4 regions of the Sphingobacterium kyonggiense genome follow, and region 1 is predicted to be linked to each of the others. Evidence: riboswitches for the same ligand, from Rfam matches in the RefSeq annotation. Region 1 holds a riboswitch; each other region holds the start of a gene.
The links. Region 1 has a riboswitch for S-adenosylmethionine ahead of metF (methylenetetrahydrofolate reductase [NAD(P)H]). Riboswitches for the same ligand answer to the same signal wherever they lie in the genome.
Positions count from the first base shown of each region.

Region 2: linked by a shared signal. The riboswitch ahead of ABD676_RS09010 (5-oxoprolinase) and the one ahead of metF (methylenetetrahydrofolate reductase [NAD(P)H]) in region 1 are both predicted to bind S-adenosylmethionine.
Region 3: linked by a shared signal. The riboswitch ahead of ABD676_RS06825 (O-acetylhomoserine aminocarboxypropyltransferase/cysteine synthase family protein) and the one ahead of metF (methylenetetrahydrofolate reductase [NAD(P)H]) in region 1 are both predicted to bind S-adenosylmethionine.
Region 4: linked by a shared signal. The riboswitch ahead of metE (5-methyltetrahydropteroyltriglutamate--homocysteine S-methyltransferase) and the one ahead of metF (methylenetetrahydrofolate reductase [NAD(P)H]) in region 1 are both predicted to bind S-adenosylmethionine.

Region 1 covers NZ_BAAAZI010000012.1:82,910-87,985, forward strand. Annotated here, with positions in the region: gene ABD676_RS15100 (glycosyltransferase family 117 protein) at 1-2,408, opposite strand, end outside; gene metF (methylenetetrahydrofolate reductase [NAD(P)H]) at 2,565-3,521, opposite strand; SAM riboswitch class I at 3,567-3,667, opposite strand; gene rimM (ribosome maturation factor RimM) at 3,812-4,339, opposite strand; gene ABD676_RS15115 (SusC/RagA family TonB-linked outer membrane protein) at 4,589-5,076, shown strand, end outside.
Region 2 covers NZ_BAAAZI010000007.1:28,795-33,870, reverse strand. Annotated here, with positions in the region: gene ABD676_RS09025 (helix-turn-helix domain-containing protein) at 1-1,373, shown strand, start outside; gene ABD676_RS09020 (hypothetical protein) at 1,543-2,223, shown strand; gene ABD676_RS09015 (hypothetical protein) at 2,332-2,796, shown strand; SAM-I-IV-variant riboswitch at 3,017-3,111, shown strand; gene ABD676_RS09010 (5-oxoprolinase) at 3,173-3,433, shown strand; gene ABD676_RS09005 (DUF2891 domain-containing protein) at 3,543-4,643, opposite strand; gene ABD676_RS09000 (DUF937 domain-containing protein) at 4,710-5,076, shown strand, end outside.
Region 3 covers NZ_BAAAZI010000006.1:442,944-448,019, reverse strand. Annotated here, with positions in the region: gene ligA (NAD-dependent DNA ligase LigA) at 1-398, shown strand, start outside; gene dapA (4-hydroxy-tetrahydrodipicolinate synthase) at 425-1,303, shown strand; gene ABD676_RS06830 (hypothetical protein) at 1,468-1,899, shown strand; SAM riboswitch class I at 2,080-2,192, shown strand; gene ABD676_RS06825 (O-acetylhomoserine aminocarboxypropyltransferase/cysteine synthase family protein) at 2,449-3,756, shown strand; gene ABD676_RS06820 (homoserine O-acetyltransferase family protein) at 3,802-4,866, shown strand; gene ABD676_RS06815 (homoserine dehydrogenase) at 4,859-5,076, shown strand, end outside.
Region 4 covers NZ_BAAAZI010000004.1:331,827-336,902, reverse strand. Annotated here, with positions in the region: gene ABD676_RS02565 (APC family permease) at 1-643, shown strand, start outside; gene metE (5-methyltetrahydropteroyltriglutamate--homocysteine S-methyltransferase) at 692-3,001, opposite strand; SAM riboswitch class I at 3,074-3,173, opposite strand; gene ABD676_RS02555 (TonB-dependent receptor domain-containing protein) at 3,347-5,076, opposite strand, start outside.

The DNA.
Region 1 (5,076 bases):
ATAAAGACAGAATTTGGACTCATCTGGGTAAAATAGATCGGTCTCTCCCAATTATTCTCTGCCAGAATAGACATCAATACCAACTCCGATCTGGACACATAGCTTTGTTGATAATCCCACTGCATATATTCGGGAACATAGGATTCCCACTCTTTTGGCACTACCTTATTCTTCAATACCGCATCCTTATTAATCTTCAATTGCAACTTTTTACTCGGCAATATGTTTTCAAAGCTACCATCTTGAAGCTGCACTTTATTGGAAGGATCATCCGATAACATGACAGCTAACATTTTATCCACATCCACATGACCTTCAATTCCCATATCCAACACTCGAACCACTTCCCTCACACCTTTCTTTACCTTATCATAATTAAATCCAATTGGTAAAGCCTTCGACTGATTAACATCTTGCATGGCTTGTTTTACATACCATTCCGATTGCATGTATCCGTAGTTGAGTACACGAACATCTGTTCTCACTCCTTCCACTTCTTGCAAGTACCACAGTGGAAAAGTATCATTATCCGCATAAGTGAACAGAATAGCATTAGGTTCACAAGACTGCAAAGCATTATATGCCATATCCCGGGTCATTGTTCGTGCCGAACGATCATGATCATCCCAATTCTGACTGATTAACAGAACAGGGCCTGCCAACATACAAAGACCAGCTGATGCTACTGCCAGTTGTTTAGATGAAACTTTAATCTTTTGCTGCAAGAAATCCGTCACAGCTATCATTCCTAGACCTATCCAAATAGCAAAAACATAGAAAGAACCAGCATAAGCATAATCTCTTTCCCTAGGTTGTAATGGACTTTGGTTCAAATACAAAACAATAGCTATCCCTGTAAAGAAGAACAACAAGCCTACAATAGCAGTATCCTTTCTACTCTTCTTTAATTGCCAAGCTAGACCTATAACACCTAATAGCAATGGCAAGAAGAAATATGTATTTCTACTCGGATCATTCTTAAAGAATTCACTGATTTGACTTTGTCCAGGAAGGCGGAGATCATCTAGGAAAGAAATACCAGAAATCCAATTGCCTGAACTATATTCACCCTGACTAGGACTATCATTCTGTCTACCCACAAAATTCCACATGAAATATCGACTGTACATATGCCCCAACTGGTACCCAAAAAAGAAACGCATATTATCGATAAAGGAAGGTGTCTCTCCTTCTGCTAATCCCAAATATTGACGGTAAAAATCGCTATGCTTTTCACTATAAACCCGAGGGAATAACACTTCCTTATCGTATTCATAGCTACTTCTTCCTTTTATCTCTGCATAGCTATGTTCATCTTTCCGAAAATCAGACTTCTCATTTACACCAACAATTTGCGAATTAAAATTGGGGCCCTTAAACAATGGCTCAGATTGATATTGCTCTCTAGCAAGATAGCCTAGAAAAGAAAACACATTATCTGGCGCATTATTATTTAAGGTGATATTGGTTTGAGATCTGACCAAAAGAAAGGTATAAGATCCAAAACCCAAATAGATAAAGGCTAGTGAAAGCAAGGCTAAATTTAGAATTGGCTTAGCTTTCTTGATCGAATAGTAAATCCCAAATACAATTGCTGAAACCAATAATAGCACAAATAAGATGATGCCTGTCCCAAATGGCATGCCCAATCCATTCACAAAGAATAAATCAAATTGAGCAGCTATTCGAACGGAATATTGGATTACACCCCACAGAATAAAGCCCAAGACTAATACGCCCCATCCTAAGGATTTGGCAATACCAGTCCAGGTAACTGCTTTACTTTTGCGGAAATAAATCAACAAAGCAATGGCAGGAATGGTCAATAAATTCAATAGATGCACGCCAATACTTAATCCCATCACATAGGCCAGTACCAACAGCCACTTATTAGCATCGGGTTCATCGGCTCTTTGCTCCCATTTTAAGGCTAACCAGAATACAACAGCTGTACACAGGGACGACATAGCATATACTTCGGATTCTACGGCTGAATACCAGAATGTATCGGAAAAGCTGTACGCTAAAGCACCAACCAAACCGGCACCAAAGATCTTTACTTGCTGAGTAAAGTCCAATTCTTCGCCTTTTGCGATTAATTTCCTGGCGATTGCTGTAATGGTCCAAAACAAGAACACAATGGTCATTCCACTACATACTGCAGAACCTATATTCATCCAATAGGCTATTTTAGTGGCATCACCTAATGCCAAATTAGAAAACACATTTTGCAGCATGAGAAACAATGGAGCACCCGGCTGATGGACGATTTCTAATTTATAAGCCGAGGCAATAAATTCTCCTGTATCCCACCAACTGCTAAACTTCTCCGTCGTAAAGGAATAGATTAAAAAGGCTATGATACCACAAAGCCATCCTAAAAGATTGTTGATTCTATTATATTTCATATTTGTGGTTAGTTGTGCTAATAAAATTAACCAAGTAAATTGAAAGACCATGATGGCTTAACACTATTTAACAGCTTCGACACCTGATATGCTGAAAAAAGAAAAAGACGGAAGTAATTCCGTCTTTAGGGTAATATATAAGGGTTGGTTAGTTCGTTATACGAGTTTTTCTACGATTTTTTTTGTAGGTCCTGGATTACTCATGGTATAAAAGTGCAATACCGGTGCTCCAAAGTTTATCAACTCCTTACACTGTTGTACTAGCCATTCTTCACCAACTTGACGTACTTCAGCGTTGTTTTTACAAGCTTCAACAGCATCACTTAAGTCCTCAGGAATATCCAAGTGGAAGATTCTTGGCAAGGTGATCAATTGATTTTTTGTCGTCAATGGCTTTAATCCCGGAATAATAGGGACATGGATATCATGTTCTCTACATTTGGTGACAAATTCCTTGTATTTTTCTACGTTAAAGAACATCTGCGTAACGATAAATTCAGCACCCATGGCCACTTTCTTCTTCAACCATTTAAAGTCCGTATTAAAGTTTGGTGCTTCGAAATGTTTCTCCGGATATCCTGCAACACCAATACAGAAGTCAGTTTTCTCCGAACTGCCAATATCTTCATGCAAATACTGTCCTCTGTTCATATCCGCTACCTGTTCCAATAGATCGATGGCATAAGCATGTCCACCTTCCGTAGGAATAAAGTCAGAATCACCTTTACGAGCATCGCCACGTAACACCAAAACATTATCAATACCTAGGAAATTAAGATCGATCAAGGCATTTTCTGTCTCTTCTTTGGTAAAACCTCCACAGATCAAATGCGGTACAGCATCAACTTTATATTTACTCATGATAGCGGCACAGATAGCTACTGTACCAGGACGCTTTCTATAAGAAACACGTTCAAGTAAGCCGTTGGTATGTTGTTTATATAGGTAATCTTCGCGGTGATAAGTAACATCGATAAATGGTGGCTTAAACTCCATCAATTCATCCATGGTTTTAAATATGCTTTGAATCCCCTGGCCCTTTGCTGGTGGTAACAACTCAAAAGAATACAAGGTCTTGCCATTGGCATTCTTGATATGATCTACAATCTTCATATAATACAATTAGGGCTTAGAGAAAACGCAGTGAAAACTGGTCTCAGCTTATCTTTCCCTTATTTGGGGTAGAATGTAGCACCTTGACAAGGGTCAGGTTGCTAAGGCTTCAGCGGGTCTATTCCCTCTGCCTTTCTCTATAAGCGAGGGCTAATATCGTTATTCGTCCGTTAATCTCAAAATGAATTTCTAAAATTAAACGAAATACATCCTGAAAATTGTCCAATAAAACCCACAAAAAAAGCCATTGAACGAAATCCAATGGCTTAAAATTCTTATATCATTATGGATTACTGCTCCAAATACATATCCACTAATCCCTCTGGTAATTGCAATACCACTACTTTTTCTTCCGGATCGATACCTACTATAAAGTCTTCATTCAGGGGAAACATAACTTCTTTGTCTTCCATGTTGATGGTAGCAATAAATTGTTGTGGCATCTCCTGCACTTGTGTAATTTCACCCAACTCTCCTTCTTGCTCATCAATTACCAAATATCCAATTAAATCGCTGTATCTGAAATCATCAGGATCACGCTCTGGCATTTTCTCAATAGGCAAATACATTTTCTTATGAACCAAAGGTTGTGCTTTGTCAATATGATCTATATCTTCAAACCATGCATAGGCAGTACTATTATTGTGAAGTTTTACATTCTCCACGAAATATGGTACTAATTTCTTATCAATTTCCAAGAAAATGACGTCTAAATCTAATTCTGCATAATCTTCAAATTCAAAGAATAACTGCACTTCACCTTTTAATCCGCGGGTTTTGCTTACATAACCTATATAGAAACTCTGATCTTTATTCATTTTTTAGTATTTCAGCACAAAGGTAATGATTCTAGAAATACACTCATAAATATGTTTTCAAAGTCTATTACTTACTTTACTAAAAATTTTACATGATACAATTCAATAAAAAACAAACGATTGCGTTAAATAGGACAATCGATTGAGTTCATTTATTTTATTTCGCATAATTAACATTCTATTAATATTGGTCTTCATAAATCTATTTATGATTCTTAGGAGTCAAAAATTTAACAATTACTATATGTTATGAGAAACAAAAGCAATTACACGCCTATGTTTGCAAGAGCCATTTACCCAATAGGCTCTGCATTACTTTTAGCATTTCTTAGTCCTACTCTCACACAGGCTAATGAAATCGGAAGGACTGCTTCCTTAGTTCATGTTGCGAACCAACAACAAGTAACTGGAACAGTTAGTGGACCAAGCGGTCCTTTATCAGGAGTTACCATTCGAGTAAAGGAAGATCCTAGTGTAGCAACTTCGACAGATGAAGCTGGTAAGTTCAGCATCAACGCTAAACCTGGTCAAACCTTGGTATTCCAAGCATTAGGGTATTCCGAATTACAACGTGTTGTAAGCGGAACTAGCATGTCAGTCACACTATCTGAAAAAACAGATGAGATTGATGAAGTAGTGATCGTTGGATACGGTATCCAACAGAAGAAAGAAAGTTTAACAGGAGCGATGCAGGCTGTAAAGGGCGAGAAGCTTCGTGACATTACGACTCCTACTGT
Region 2 (5,076 bases), on a different contig from region 1:
CGGCAAGTAAGGAGTCATTTGAATCTGCTCACCCTTTTGTTGCACAGTTCCCAGAAGGCATACAAAGGGCACTAGCAAAGGCCGAATATGTATATTTCTATTATTTGAATGGTCAATTTGAGCGTTATTCCAAAGAGTTGGAGGGCATAAAAAAAGAATTGATTGATTTAGGAGAACAAGGAAAAGTAGGTGATGAGGATTTGGATTACCTGGAAATGTCTAAAGCGACGGTTTCAGTATATTTGACGAAAGCCTATTTAATGAATGAGGACTTTAGCAAGGCAGAGGAAGAACTAAAATACAGCGATAAAATACTTAAAGAACGATTTCATAACAAAATAACGACAACTGCTGTACAGCAGAAATTAACAAAGGGTGAATTCTACTTCTTTAAGAAGGATTTCAAGATGGCTATTCCTTATTTTCAAGAGGTCAACAAGCTGGGGGATTCTGAAAACTTTGGGGATTTCCAATATGTTGCTCGTGTCATGGCATCCATTGCTTATTTTCAATTGGCTGATTATAAACAGTCTTTAAGCTTTTCCGAGGCAGCCATGAACCATCCTATTCCCATCGCTGATTATATTGATTATGAAGTTGAAGCAATGCGTTATGCTTATTTGGCAAGTAAGGAATTGGGACTTTCTGACAAGGCCATGCAATATTCGCAGAAGTTTTTAGAACAAGATGAAGCACTTAAGGATACCAAGAGATCGAACTTTATCAACAGTATTTTGAATAATATGGAGGTTAGCCAACTGGAAAATGACCTCATTGCAAAAACCAAATCCAATTATGTTCTGCGCTATAGTCTTATAGGACTAGCTATTCTCATCGTGATTTTAGTGTTGTTCACAGTTTATCAAATACGAGAGAATAAACACAATAAAGAGAAGATTCGTGAATTTATGCACAATCTGGAAGAGTCTGATAAGGCTGAGAAAGCCAAACAAGAAGAGCGTAGAATAAGCAAGGCTAATGCTGAGATTAATTCTGATACGCCTGCTCAACCGGATGATAAGACCGTTAAGATTTTGGATAAATTGGAAGAGTTTGAATCTAGCGACTTGTATACCGACAGTAAAATGAGTTTATCCTACCTAGCAAGTTACTTGGGTACCAACACAATAACCTTATCTAAAATCATAAACACCTATAAGGAAATGAATTTCAATGATTATATCAACGGATTGCGCATTCGTTTTATCATTGAGAAAATAAAGAATGAGCCTAAATTTGAACAATATAAAATAAGCTATTTAGCGGAAGTAAGTGGTTTTTCGTCCCATAGTATATTTAGTAAGGCCTTTAAGAAAAGTACAGGTGTTACGCCCTCTCAATTCTTGGATTTTCTTAAAGAAGACACGCGATAAGGGTCGTAATAAACCTTTTCATGTTGCTCAATTTATATAATAGGACAAGGGAAAAATTAGGTTGAGCCAATGTCAGCCACTATTTTTGATAAGTATGATTGGTAAGTCCCTATCGATAATTAGGGTTGTTATTTGCCATCAACTTATTTGAAATATAACGAAACTGCTTATGTTTTTTTACACCAAACGAATAGAGGAAAAGGTATTTTCAGTAGGTCAATTGGAAAATCCAATAAACACTGAGGCTGATATGGTTTTAGGCTTTTACCGAAACTATGCTTGGACCGCCTTCTTCAGAATATATAATAAAAACGCTGCTCCCTTATATTGGGATCTATCAACCAATAAAACCATCCCAAAGCGAAAATGGACAGGAGAAATGCATGCCTTGGTCAAACAAAAGGAGCATGAAGTTCCTGCAGCTCCCTATCGATTTAAACTGACCATTGTCGGTTATATCATGACGCTCTTTTTTATCGGTTTCTTCGCCTATTTAACGTATGATTCCTTACGTCCAAAACCCTCTTATGCCGATCAGGTGACTCCAATTCAAGAAACACCAAAGGCAGGAGATATGTACTTCGGAAGATTTGAAACGATGAAACCCGGTGAGCGAGTTGCCTCCAAAGTAGGTTTTGGTTGGTTTAAGGTGATTGAAAATAACCAAGGGCAACTAAAAGTCGCAATGAATAAAAACATGAGCACTCATCATAAACCAAGTCAGGAATTGAATTCTACGGATTATGAAGAACAAACCATAGATGCCAATATTACTTCCCAAGAATCATTTCAATTAAATTTGATATCTTCTGACAAATTAACGGAAATGTATTTCACAGAGAAAAAATAACTGACTTAACTAATGGCGCAAAAAAGAAAGAAAGCTATTCGAATCTTGATCTTGGTGATAACAGTTAGTTTGCTGCTTTTTGGATTCTTACTGTATAGCACAATTAAAATGAAAACGCGGAATATCAGTGAGATGCAACCCTTTGCTGCCTATGTAGGGGATAAATTAAATCTTCAAAGAACAGTATGGCTTTTTCAAGAGAAGGAACCAGTAGATTCTAAATATCCCGTGGTTCTTCTAGATAGCCTAAATCCTTCGTTTCAGTGGTATCATGATCGAATAAAATTGCAAAATCCAGAAGTTAAACTGATTAAGAAAATACCGGAAGGTACGAGTCTGCAGTTTGATAAGGTGATTATGTATACCAATGGCGTTTCAGGTACCTCAACTCCCAGGATGTTCGGGGAGCTTCATGATACGGGTCAAACCTATAAAGTGGAATATAGCTGGGGTGATCAATCTTTTGCGCGAATGTTAGATAAAAAAGAAAAGACTTGGTCTTTTGGTTTGGCGCCTTGGCAATCAACAAAAGATACTACATTTTATAAATTACCCATTGCCGAGTTTTGGTAAATAGCAATTTCTATTGTTTTATTTTTTTAAGTTCTGTAATCATTTTTTTTAACAGATACACAGTAGAAGCTAGGTTTAATTGCTTGATTTTTAGGTATAATAACTGCATGTTGGTAAACCATTTTACTTTATAAAATCTACTTTTAATGTCCCCATTTCAAGTATAAATCAAAAAAAGATTGTTTTTCTATTGTCAATTCAAAAATAATCTACTAAGTTTGTAGAGTATTCAGAATTGCGCAAGCAATACCAACCGAGTGTCGGCACCGCGGTGGTAAATTAATACGGGTTTCCTGCCAAAATAAACGAATATAATAGGAACAACACCCTTCTTTTCTGGATGCAATGATGGTTTAATGAAATAAACAAGAATTGTATGTCACACACAAAAGATTTTCAACAACATTTAGTAGAGCAATTTCATCATTATTCTACGCAAGAATTGGTCATTTTAAACAATGAGCTTGTGCGTTCCAACTGGGGCAGTAGTAAGACTGCTTTCCGGAATGCCTTGTTATCGACTCTCTCCAATCGAGGCATTGATCTCTCGGCTATTATTCATAGCCTAGATGGTTTTACTCAGATTCAACGTATTGCTGTTCGCCTCGAAGCAAATAAACTTGTACCGTTGGATTAAAATGTTCTATCTGCGGCAGGAAGATAAACTCTAACTGCCGCTATTTTTAGGAATACCGTCTTTGAAAAACTTTAATGAGTTTTTTCCAATTAATAATAATATGGAGTATTTAAGGTTTTTCGGATAATGCATATAAGGCAAAAGTTCCTAACCAATGGGTGCCCATGTAATCATCTTGGGAACTAATATTATTGATAGAAAATGCTAGATGTTCATTCGCCAAATCTTTTAAATGATTTAAGGAAGGAACGGCTTTTGCAATTCCAAATAAACAAGCTGCACGACTGTAGTTTAATCCATCCAGATGTACCAATTTGCCATCGGTACGGTCTTTAACGATTGCTGGTTCCAAATGAAATCCAGACTCATAAAGACTCGGTAAAAATGCTTTCAACCAAGCATCATAGCGTCCTGGTTCCAACACTTTACTCATTAGAAAGGCCTCTTCTAAACATGGTGATAGGAAGTCATAGCCTGAAGGTTCATAGGCTAAGTTGCATAGGTTATCCTTTGCAAATAACCTTTTAGAATTATCCTCTATGCTTTTGATGAATGCTTGATCTTTCATTGTTTTAGCATAATCCAAAGAAAGTGATAATCCAAAGGCAGAGTTATCATGTTGCCCTGCGCGAATAGGGTAGACGAGTTTAGGCAGGTATTCTTGGTATCTTTTTACCAATAGATCCACTAATGGTTTTAAAGCCGATTCCCAACGTTTAGCATCAGCATCCTCCCAAGTGTGTAACTCCTCCTGCAATTTAAATAACCAAGCCCAACCATAGGTTCTTTCGAAACTCAAATTATTGGGATCCTCAAAAAAAGCTTTTTCAATTTCAACGTTTTCTGAAGTGATATGTTGGTTCAAAAGAGCACGGATTTTACCATCCGTATCCAGTTCTGGGAATTGTTTCATCAATTTGATGATGGACCAATAGCCATGAACGGAGGAGTGCCAATCAAAGCATCCGTAAAATACAGGTCGTAAGGTTTTTGGTGATTTTAAATCGGCATCGGAGCCTAATACTTGTCCCAGTTTATTCGGGTATTCAACCTCTAAACAATGGGTTGGAAGGGCGAATATAGATTTGGCAATATCGGCTGTTAATTTGATTTCTTCTATTGGCTTTGGCGCTGTATTTTTATCTGTACTATTACATGCTGTCAACAAAAGTGTACAACATGAAAATAGGCTAAGGGCTATATTCTTCATAATAATGTATTTGGCTCTATATTTGATTCGTAAATTTAATATTTAATAATTAAAATAAACCAAAACATGAATTTTACAGATCTAATTTCAGGCAGCATAGGCTCCCAAGCAACAGAAGGGATTTCTGAAAAACTTGGACTAGACAAAAATCAAACGCAGTGGGTTGTTTCTGCCGCAATTCCTTTGATGATGTCTGCATTAAATTACAATGCGCAAAAGAGCCCAGAGCAAGCTAATGGTATTCAACAGGCCTTGGCTAGCAAGCATAATGGTAGCATTTTCGATAATTTGGGAAGTCTTTTTTCTAATGGTCCTACAGAAGATGAGGACAAAATCGTAAACCACATCTTCGGTAAAAACACAGAGAATGTAAAACAATCACTTTCTGAAAAATCGGGTATCAGCATGGGTAAGATTGCTGGTATTTTAGCCT
Region 3 (5,076 bases), on a different contig from region 1:
CTGCAACAGCTTTAGACATCTTAACAGTTCCAGACATAGGGCAACGAATCGCTGAAAGTATACATGAATATTTAAATCTTCCTGAACATTGGGAGGAAATTGAAAAGCTTAAATCGGCAGGTTTACAGTTTGAAATTGAAGAAAAAGAAGTTGTTTTAGCGGGTACCGGATTAGCAGGCAAGACCTTCTTGATATCTGGGGTATTTGCAGATTATTCGCGTGAGGAGTTAACAGCATTGATAGAATCTCACGGAGGAAAAATGTTGAGTGGAATATCCGCGAAACTAAATTACCTGGTTGCAGGTGATAAGATGGGACCATCTAAACTCGCGAAGGCAGAGAAATTACAAGTACCAATAATTTCGGAATCCGAATTATTGGCGATGATTAACAAATAGAAAATAGCATACAAAAATATATAATGATGAATGAGCTTCAAGGAGCAGGTGTAGCTTTAGTTACGCCATTTAATGCAGATGGTACTGTAGATTACGGAACCTTAGGGCGCTTAATCGACTTTCAGATCGAGAGCGGAATGGATTATTTAGTATCTCTAGGAACAACCGGAGAGACTGCAACCCTGAGTCAAGCTGAGCGAAAGCAGGTTTGGGCATTTACTTCGAAGCATGTTAATAAACGTATCCCATTAGTTGCTGGTATCGGTGGCAACCATACGCAAGAAATCGTAGAGCAGATCAAAAACTTTGACGTTTTGGATTATGTTGCGATCTTGTCGGTTTCTCCATATTACAACAAACCGACACAAGAAGGTATATACCAACACTATAAAGCAATTGCAGAGGCATCGCCCTTACCAATCATATTATACAATGTTCCTGGTAGAACAGGGAGCAACATGAGCCCTGCAACAACTATCCGCTTAGCAAAGGACTTTAAAAACATTGTTGCGACAAAAGAGGCTTCTGGTTCTTTTGCGCAGTTCAGTGAAATCCTACGTGATAAACCAAAAGATTTTCTTTTGATTTCAGGAGATGACCCCATCACCTTGCCAATGATGGCCATGGGTGCTGCAGGGATAATTTCTGTTTTAGGAAATGCCTATCCGAAGAAAGTTTCTGCCCTAGCCCATCTTTGCCGTGAAGGAAATTTTGATGAAGCAAGAAAAATACATTTGGAGACTTTAAAAATAATTGATCTTTGTTTTGTTGAAGGAAACCCAGCAGGCGTAAAATACATCTTAGAAAAGAAAGGCTACGGAACGGATCAAGTTCGATTACCTTTAGTGCCTGTGTCGGAAAAGACCAAACAAGCCATCGAAGATGAAATGAGCATTCTTGCTTAATATATAAGAGGCCCCTATACTGGGGCCTTTTCTTTTTCTATAAATTCACACATTCGTCTACATGAATATCTACAATTCAAAAAATTATACGCTTTATAGTTAGATAATGTAATGGAGTTCTTATTTTTAGGTATTCTTTTTGCAAACGAAATCAAAAAAACACTATGGAAAAGTCAAACCAACTGCCTGAGAAAGGACCTTCAAAAATCAAGAAATTCTTTAGCTGGTTAATTCTAATTGTTCTAATCGTACTTGCAGGGGCATTCTATTGGAAGTATTATTTTGTTTTTGGAGATGGTGTAAAAACCGGGGAGTTGAATTTTGCGGTAAAGAAAGGGAATTTGTTTAAAACCTACGAGGGAAAGTTGATACAAACGGGATTGCGTACGCAGAGTGCCAGTACTGGATTATCGAACAATGAATTTGAATTCTCCATTGAGTCAGATTCCATCTATCAAATCCTAACACGTAACAGTGGTAAAATTTTCGATTTGCATTACAAAGAATATAAGGGTGTTATCCCTTGGCGTGGAAATTCAAGATATATCGTTGATCAAATAGTCGAAATGCGCGAGCCTACGCGTTCGGGTTTTTAGAACTCAAAAGACAAATAACTACTTATAAAAGAGCTTTTTATCGACATCTTTTCAAACAAGAATCGATAGAGAGCTCTTCTTTTTTTGAAAAAAAGATTGCAAATATTGATTGTGGACATTATATTTGCGGCGTACTTCAATCGTAGTACACTAATCAACACCTTCCAAATGAATGGTCTTGATTTATAAAGAAGTGGCGAGAGACTGGCTCTATGACCCACTGGCAACCTTCAAGAAAATTGAAAAGGTGCCAATTCCTGTCCGAAGCAATAATGCTTAGGAGCATATAAATGAAATAGACTATGACAATTACAATTTCAAGATCTAATTTATTGTGTGCTGTCGCAAAGCCGACGGTAAGAAACACAAATTCCCTTATTTGCTTAGCAGTCTGTCAAGCGCGAATGCGTTAGTCGTCCTCATGTATCAGACCTTCCCTAAACATAGGCCTGGGAAAACAGTATACATCAGCAATCAAGACGACCTCCCTCAAAGACAGAAAAGGCTAGCAAAACAATTCATTTTATCACATTAAAAATTACACATATCATGTCAGAAAATAAAAACCTAAAATTCGAAACACTACAAGTTCATGCTGGACAAGAAGTAGACCCTACTACTGGTTCAAGAGCATTACCATTATATCAGACTACTTCTTATGTTTTCGACAATGCGGAACATGGTGCCAACCTTTTTGCCTTAAAGCAATTTGGAAACATCTATACACGTATCATGAACCCGACAACAGATGCATTTGAAAAACGCATTGCAGCTCTAGAAGGTGGTGTTGCAGCATTGGCGGTATCTTCAGGTCAAGCAGCTCAATTCATTGCATTGACAAACATTTTGGAATCTGGAGAGAACTTTGTGGCTGGATCTAATCTTTATGGTGGTACCTATAATCAATTCAAGGTTTCTTTCAAGCGATTGGGTATTGAAGCTCGTTTCGCAGAAGATTCTGATGCCGATAAAATTGAAGCATTAATCGACGATAAAACCAAAGCAATCTATGTTGAAACTATTGGTAACCCAAGTTATAACATTCCTGATTTTGAAAAGATTGCTGCAGTTGCCAAAAAACATGATCTTCCATTGATCGTTGACAATACATTTGGTGCAGGCGGTTACTTATTCAAACCTTTAGAGCACGGAGCGAACATCGTGGTTGAATCTGCTACTAAATGGATCGGTGGTCATGGAACAAGCATTGGTGGAGTAATCGTTGATGGTGGAAATTACAACTGGGGCAATGGTAAGTTCAAGCAATTCTCAGAGCCTTCTGAGGGTTATCATGGACTAGTATTCTCGGATGTATTTGGTGAGAATGGTCCTTTTGGAAATATACAATTTATTATTCGTGCTCGTGTAGAAGGCTTACGTGACTTTGGTCCTGCCATTTCACCATTCAATTCATGGTTATTGGTTCAAGGTTTAGAAACTCTGTCCCTACGCGTTCAACGTCATGTGGATAATGCTTTAGAAATAGCTCAATGGTTAGATGCTCATCCGCAAGTGGAAAAAGTAAGCTATCCAGGATTGAAAAATCACCCATACCACCAGAATGCACAGAAATACCTGAAAAACGGTTATGGTGCAGTATTATCATTCACCGTGAAAGGTGGCGTGGAAAAAGCAAATGAGTTCATTGATTCTTTAGAATTGATCAGCCATTTAGCCAATGTTGGTGATGCAAAGACATTAATTATTCACCCAGCAGCTACGACGCATCAACAATTAAGTGATGCGGATCAAAAGAAAGCAGGAGTTTACCCAGGTCAGTTGCGTTTGTCTGTAGGTATTGAACATATCGATGATATTAAAGCTGATTTGGAACAAGCATTTGAAAAGATTAAATAGGGTTTTCCCTATTTGATCTTTTTAGGTCAGCATAATATAGAACGGATGAGTTTACAAGTTTATGAATATGGTCAGGAATTCCCATTGGAGAGTGGGAAGAAATTACCAAGTCTGCAGATTGCTTACCATAGTTATGGTCGCTTGAATGAAGACAAATCGAATGTCATTTGGGTATGTCATGCCCTAACTGCCAATTCGGATGTTTTCGATTGGTGGCCAGGTCTATTTGGTGAGGATGAATTCTTTAATGATAAAGATTATTTCATTGTATGCGCCAATGTATTGGGTTCACATTACGGAACAACAAATCCATTAACAACGAATCCAGAAACAGGTGAACCTTATTATTTAGATTTTCCGCAAGTAACCATTCGCGATATGGTTCAAGCGCATCAGTTATTAGCAAATCATTTAGGTATTCAAGAAATCAATACGCTTATCGGTGGATCGTTAGGTGGTCAACAGGTTTTAGAATGGGCAGCTTCAAAATTGATTAAAATCAACAACCTCATAGCCATCGGCACGAATGCCTTCTTTTCCCCATGGGGAATAGCCTTTAATGAAAGCCAACGTTTGGCATTGGCAGCAGATCCTACCTTCTTTGAGCGGAAGTTAGATGCTGGTCAAAATGGTTTGAAGGCTGCACGTAGCATGGCTCTCCTATCCTACCGGACCTATAATGCTTATGGTGTAACTCAAGTGGAATCAGATCACGATAAAACAGATTCCTATAAAGCTTCTTCTTATCAAGCCTATCAAGGGGATAAATTGGTGAAACGCTTCAATGCCTTAAGTTATTACTACTTAACAAAGGCTATGGACAGTCACCATTTGGGACGAAATAGAGGCGCTGTAGAAGAGGTTCTGCACAGCATTGAGGGTATTAACACTTTGGTGGTAGGAATCCCTTCAGATGTCCTATTTCCGCCGCAAGAGCAAGAGTTTATTGCCAAGAATATTCCGAATGCAGAATATTATGAATTGCATTCCTTTTTTGGTCATGATGGTTTCCTCATAGAGACCAAAACCTTAACACAAGTAATTAGCAACTTCTTAGAAAAAAATAATAGCAAAGCAGATCAATTAAATTTAATACAAGAAAATGAGTAAAAAACTGACCATCGGAATGTTTGGATTTGGCGTGGTGGGACAAGGGTTATACGATATCATCAAGACAAAGAATCTTAACTTAGAAATCAAGAAATTCGTCATCAAGAATGCCGATAAAAAAAGAACATTAGCTGCAGAATTGTTCACGACAGATGCTAATGCAATTTTAGATGACCCAGAGATCAATACTGTTGTAGAATTAATTGATGA
Region 4 (5,076 bases), on a different contig from region 1:
TGTAGTGGTTTCCATGGTAGTAGGAACGAGTTTGGTGATGCTTCTGTATTTGCTGTGCAATTATGTTTACCTGTCAGCACTCAGTAGGGAAGAGATAGCTTTTGCTAGCAATGACCGTGTGGCTATTGCTGCTGCTGAGAAGTTGTTGGGGCATACTGGAACTATCATCATGGCTGTATTGGTGATGTTATCCACTTTTGGCTGTGTGAATGGTATTGTGCTATCTGGAGCTAGAGTATTTCAGTCTATGGCCAAAGATGGCTTGTTCTTAAAGCAAGCCATTCCGAATAACAAACATGATGTTCCAGGTCGATCTTTATGGTTTCAAGGGATCTGGGCTTCTATCTTATGTTTGAGTGGTCAATATGGGAACTTATTGGATATGGTGTCCTTTGTCATCGTCATATTTTATATGGTTACCGTGGTTGGCGTGATTTACCAACGTTTTAAGCATCCAGAATTGGAGCGTCCTTACAAAACTTTCTTATATCCATTACCAGCGATCATATATTTAGTAATAGGAGCTGTTTTCTGCGGTTTATTGATTGTTTTCAAGCCGCAATATACTTGGCCGGGCTTTATTTTGATTTTATTGGGATTGCCAATTTATTATCTCGTATTAAAAAAGTCAGGCCGAACATAAGTCCGGCCTGGCAACAAATTATATTTTATATCACTATTTCTTTTGCGATTACTCTGCTCTAAGAATTTTGGCAGCTTCTACCATTGATTCTAAAGCAGCTTTAGTTTCTGGCCAAGCACGAGTTTTCAAACCACAATCAGGGTTAACCCATAGTTGCTCAGAAGGAACTACTGCTTTCGCTTTGCGCAATAAGTTCACCATTTCATCAGTACTAGGTACACGTGGCGAGTGGATGTCATAAACACCAGGACCAATATCATTAGGATATTTAAAGTCAGCGAAAGCGTCTAATAATTCCATTTGAGAACGTGAAGTCTCAATAGTAATTACGTCTGCATCCATTGCTGCGATGTCTTCAATGATATCGTTGAATTCCGAGTAACACATGTGTGTGTGGATCTGTGTATCATCATCAACATTTGAAGAAGAAACACGGAAAGCACGTACTGCCCAATCCAAGTAATCTTGTTGATCAGCTTTACGTAGAGGAAGACCTTCACGGATAGCAGGCTCATCAATTTGGATGATTTTGATACCAGCTTTTTCTAAAGCTTGAACTTCGTCTAAGATAGCCAATGCAATTTGGTAAGTCGTGGTAGAACGAGGTTGGTCGTTACGTACGAAAGACCATTGTAAGATCGTTACTGGACCAGTTAACATACCTTTTACAGGGCGGTTAGTTAATGATTGTGCATATGCAGACCAACGAACAGTCATGTCTTCTGGACGGAATACATCACCATAAATAATTGGAGGTTTCACACAACGAGAACCGTACGATTGTACCCATCCGTTTTGAGTGAATGCATATCCCGCTAATTGCTCTCCGAAATACTCCACCATGTCATTACGCTCGAATTCACCATGTACTAATACATCGATATCCAATTGCTCTTGTAGACGGATAGTTCTTTCTGTTTCTTCAGCGATTTCTTTATCGTATTGCTCTTGAGAGATAGATCCTTTTTTCAAGTCTGCTCTCCATTTACGAACGTCTTTTGTTTGTGGGAATGAACCGATTGTAGTTGTTGCGAATGCTGGAAGGTTGAACTTCGCTTGTTGCGCAACTTTACGGTCATTGAATTTAGAAGTACGAGTAGCATCATCATCAGTGATATTGCTAACACGAGTTTTAACTTCTGGTCTGTGGATTAATGGAGAAGTACGACGGCTTTCGTTTGCAGCTTTATTTGCTTCAAAACGTTTTTGCGTATCTGCATCTACATCACCTTCAGCTAATACAGCTAAGTCTTTTACTTCAGCTAATTTTTGTTTAGCAAATGCTAACCAGTTTTTCACTTCCGCAGGAAGAGATTCTTCGTTTTGTTCATTGTCTAAATCAAAAGGAACATGAAGTAAAGAAGAAGAAGGAGCAACCCATACGCGGTCTTTTCCTAATTTATCTACAGCTTGTTTGATTTTTTCTAAAGATTTCTCGTAGTCATTTTTCCAAATGTTACGGCCTTCAACCACACCTAAAGAAAGGGTTAGGTTTGCAGGTACTTTAGCTAATATAGAGTCGAGTTGGTTTTCACCACGAACAAGGTCTAGGTGAAGCGCGTGTACTGGAAGTGCTAATGCCGTATCCTCATTATCGCGTAATGCCTCGAAGTAAGTAGCAACGATTAATTTGATGCCTTTAGCTGCTGCAGCAAGTTTTTCAAAAACTTTACCATAAAGCGCACGGGTTGCATCATCGATATCTAAAGCTAAGAATGGCTCATCGATCTGAACATATTGCGCGCCAGCATCAGCCAATTTTGCTAAGATTTCTTCGTAAACCGGAAGTAATTTATCGATTAAGTCGATACGGTTAAAGCCAAATTCTTTTTCTTTACCTAATAATAAGTAAGAAATAGGACCTAAGATTACCGGTTTTGTTTCAATTCCTTGTTGTTTAGCTTCATTGTATTCGCTAAGGAATTTCTCTGAAGTCAATTTGAAAGACTGATCTTTCACGAATTCAGGAACGATATAGTGGTAGTTGGTGTCGAACCATTTGGTCATCTCCATCGCCGTTACATCTACTCCTCCTTCTTGGAAACCACGCGCCATAGCAAAGTATAAATCTAGGTTATACTGACGGTCGATTTTGTTTAACAAAGAGTTGTAACGTGCTGGGATAGCACCTACAGTAAGAGAAAGGTCTAAGACTTGATCATAAAAGGAGAAGTCGTTAGAAGGGATCAGGTCAATTCCTGCGTCCTTTTGAGTCTTCCAGTTGCCTTCACGGATTTTCAGTCCTGCTTGCAATAATTCTTCCGCGCTGATCTTTTTCGCCCAGTAAGCTTCGTTAGCTTTCTTCAATTCGCGGAATGCGCCCACACGTGGGTAACCTAAATTGTTCGTTAATAACATAAAGTATTCTACTTAATTAATTTTTCACTAAAGTTGTTTGCTAAGAGAAGGCTACTAAGGGCTAGTATGGCCAGCTTATCTTTCCCTTTCGGGGGTAGAATGTAGCACCTTGTCAAGTGACAGGTTGCTAAGGCTTCATTGGGTCTAGTCCCTCTGCCTTTCTCTATAAGCGGTGGCTAAGTTATGTATTAGATTTTATAATAGCAAGAAAATATTTTTTTATTGGGTTGCTACACATTCTTATTCAAGGAGCTTTTAAGTGAACTGTATACCCTCATCCTCAAAAAAATTACCCTCAGCTCATATAAATAAGCTGAGGGTAATGGTTTCTGATTAGCTATGGAATTATTTTATATGGTAACGGATACCGGTATAAAACATACGTCCTGCGATTGGACCCCAAAGCATATTCGTATCGAAGTTAGAACCAAATGGATCATCGTAAGCCAAGATTGGGTCCTTCTGGTAAAAATTTGTTAAGTTTTCTCCACCGATATAGATGTCAAAGTTTTTGTTCTTACCGAATGTACGACTAACCTGTGCATTCATAGTCACATAGGCATCGGATTGATTTGCCAATTGGTAAGGCGCTGGATTTGTACTGGTATTTGGCAAACGCTTCTTGCCAACCATGTTTAGCGTATAATCAAAACTCCATCCTGAATGAAGGTTATAGGCTAAGTTTAAGAATCCACGGTGTTTTGCCGTAAGTGGTTTTTGTAATTTGCCGGATTCATAGTCAGTCTGTACATCCAACATACGATAAGCCATGCGAACCTCAAAGTGATTTGCAGGCATAAAACGGAAATCAGCTTGTAAACTGTTGGAATAAGATTTTCCATCCAAGTTATAGAATGCAACTTGATCAGGATTTTCGAAATCCACTACTACCTGATTTTGGAAAGTATTGTGGAATAATTCAATGGCAATACCTGATTCACGACCAAATAATTGGAAGCTTTGATCAAACATTAGTCCAGTGTTCCAAGAAACTTCTGGTTTTAAACCATAAGCATTGGATCCATTAGCTAATTGATCTAAGTTGCGGATCTCGCGACTGGAAGCAAAAATACCTAGGTTCTCAGCAAAGATATTCGCTGTACGTTGTCCACGTCCTGAGCTGATACGGAAGGTCGTACCTAAGATAGGTTCGTAACGTAATACCGCACGAGGGGTAGTAAACCAACCATATAGATTGTTATAGTCCTGACGAATTCCTAGAACAGCATCAAACTTTTCAGTCGGGCTGTACGTATATTCTAAGAACGCACCAGCGACAGACTCTTTACGTCCAAATTGATAAGCAAAATTGTTGCTGCTGTTAACACGACTTAAATCTTCATCGAATTTGTCGTATTGAAATGAAGCACCAACTTTGTATTTATGGGCCACACTGGAAAAAATATCCTGGAAAAGAAGGTTAGCATACATAGACTGTTGCTCATTATCGTAGCCAGTTAATCCAAAATAACTGTCTTGCTTATAACGACTAGCTGATAATTGTAAACCAATACTACGGTGTTTATTGGTTGGGAATACATAACCCAGTTTACCAAATCCTTCAATGCGTTCATTTTTGAATCCTAGACCGTAGTGATTTGTCGTGAATTTATCGGTTTTCTCATTGAAATCAATCTGTCCGCCTACGCGGTCATCATTTAGGTATTTTACACCGAATTGTGCTATAATGCCTTTTCCGTTTTCATAATGCCATCTGTTTACTCCGGAGAACAAGTTGCCGACAGGCATATCCCTGAAACCATTGTCACTAAAGTTCATTTTCTTATTATACATGAAGTTATCATGCAGTAATAAACCAACAGACCATTTTTCATTGATGTGTGTAGCTAAGTTTAAATTGACATCTGTACGACCCATGTTATTGGCATAAGCATTAAAATAAAGCTTATCGGTATTATGCGGTTTTTTAAGTTCCACATTGATCTGTCCAGCCATGTTTTCAAATCCATTGGCTACAGAACCAATACCCTTACTGATATTGATGGACTCAATCCAAGTTCCGGCAATGGTGTTTAATCCTAGGGGAGAAGCAAAGCCACGAGGACCGGGTAGAT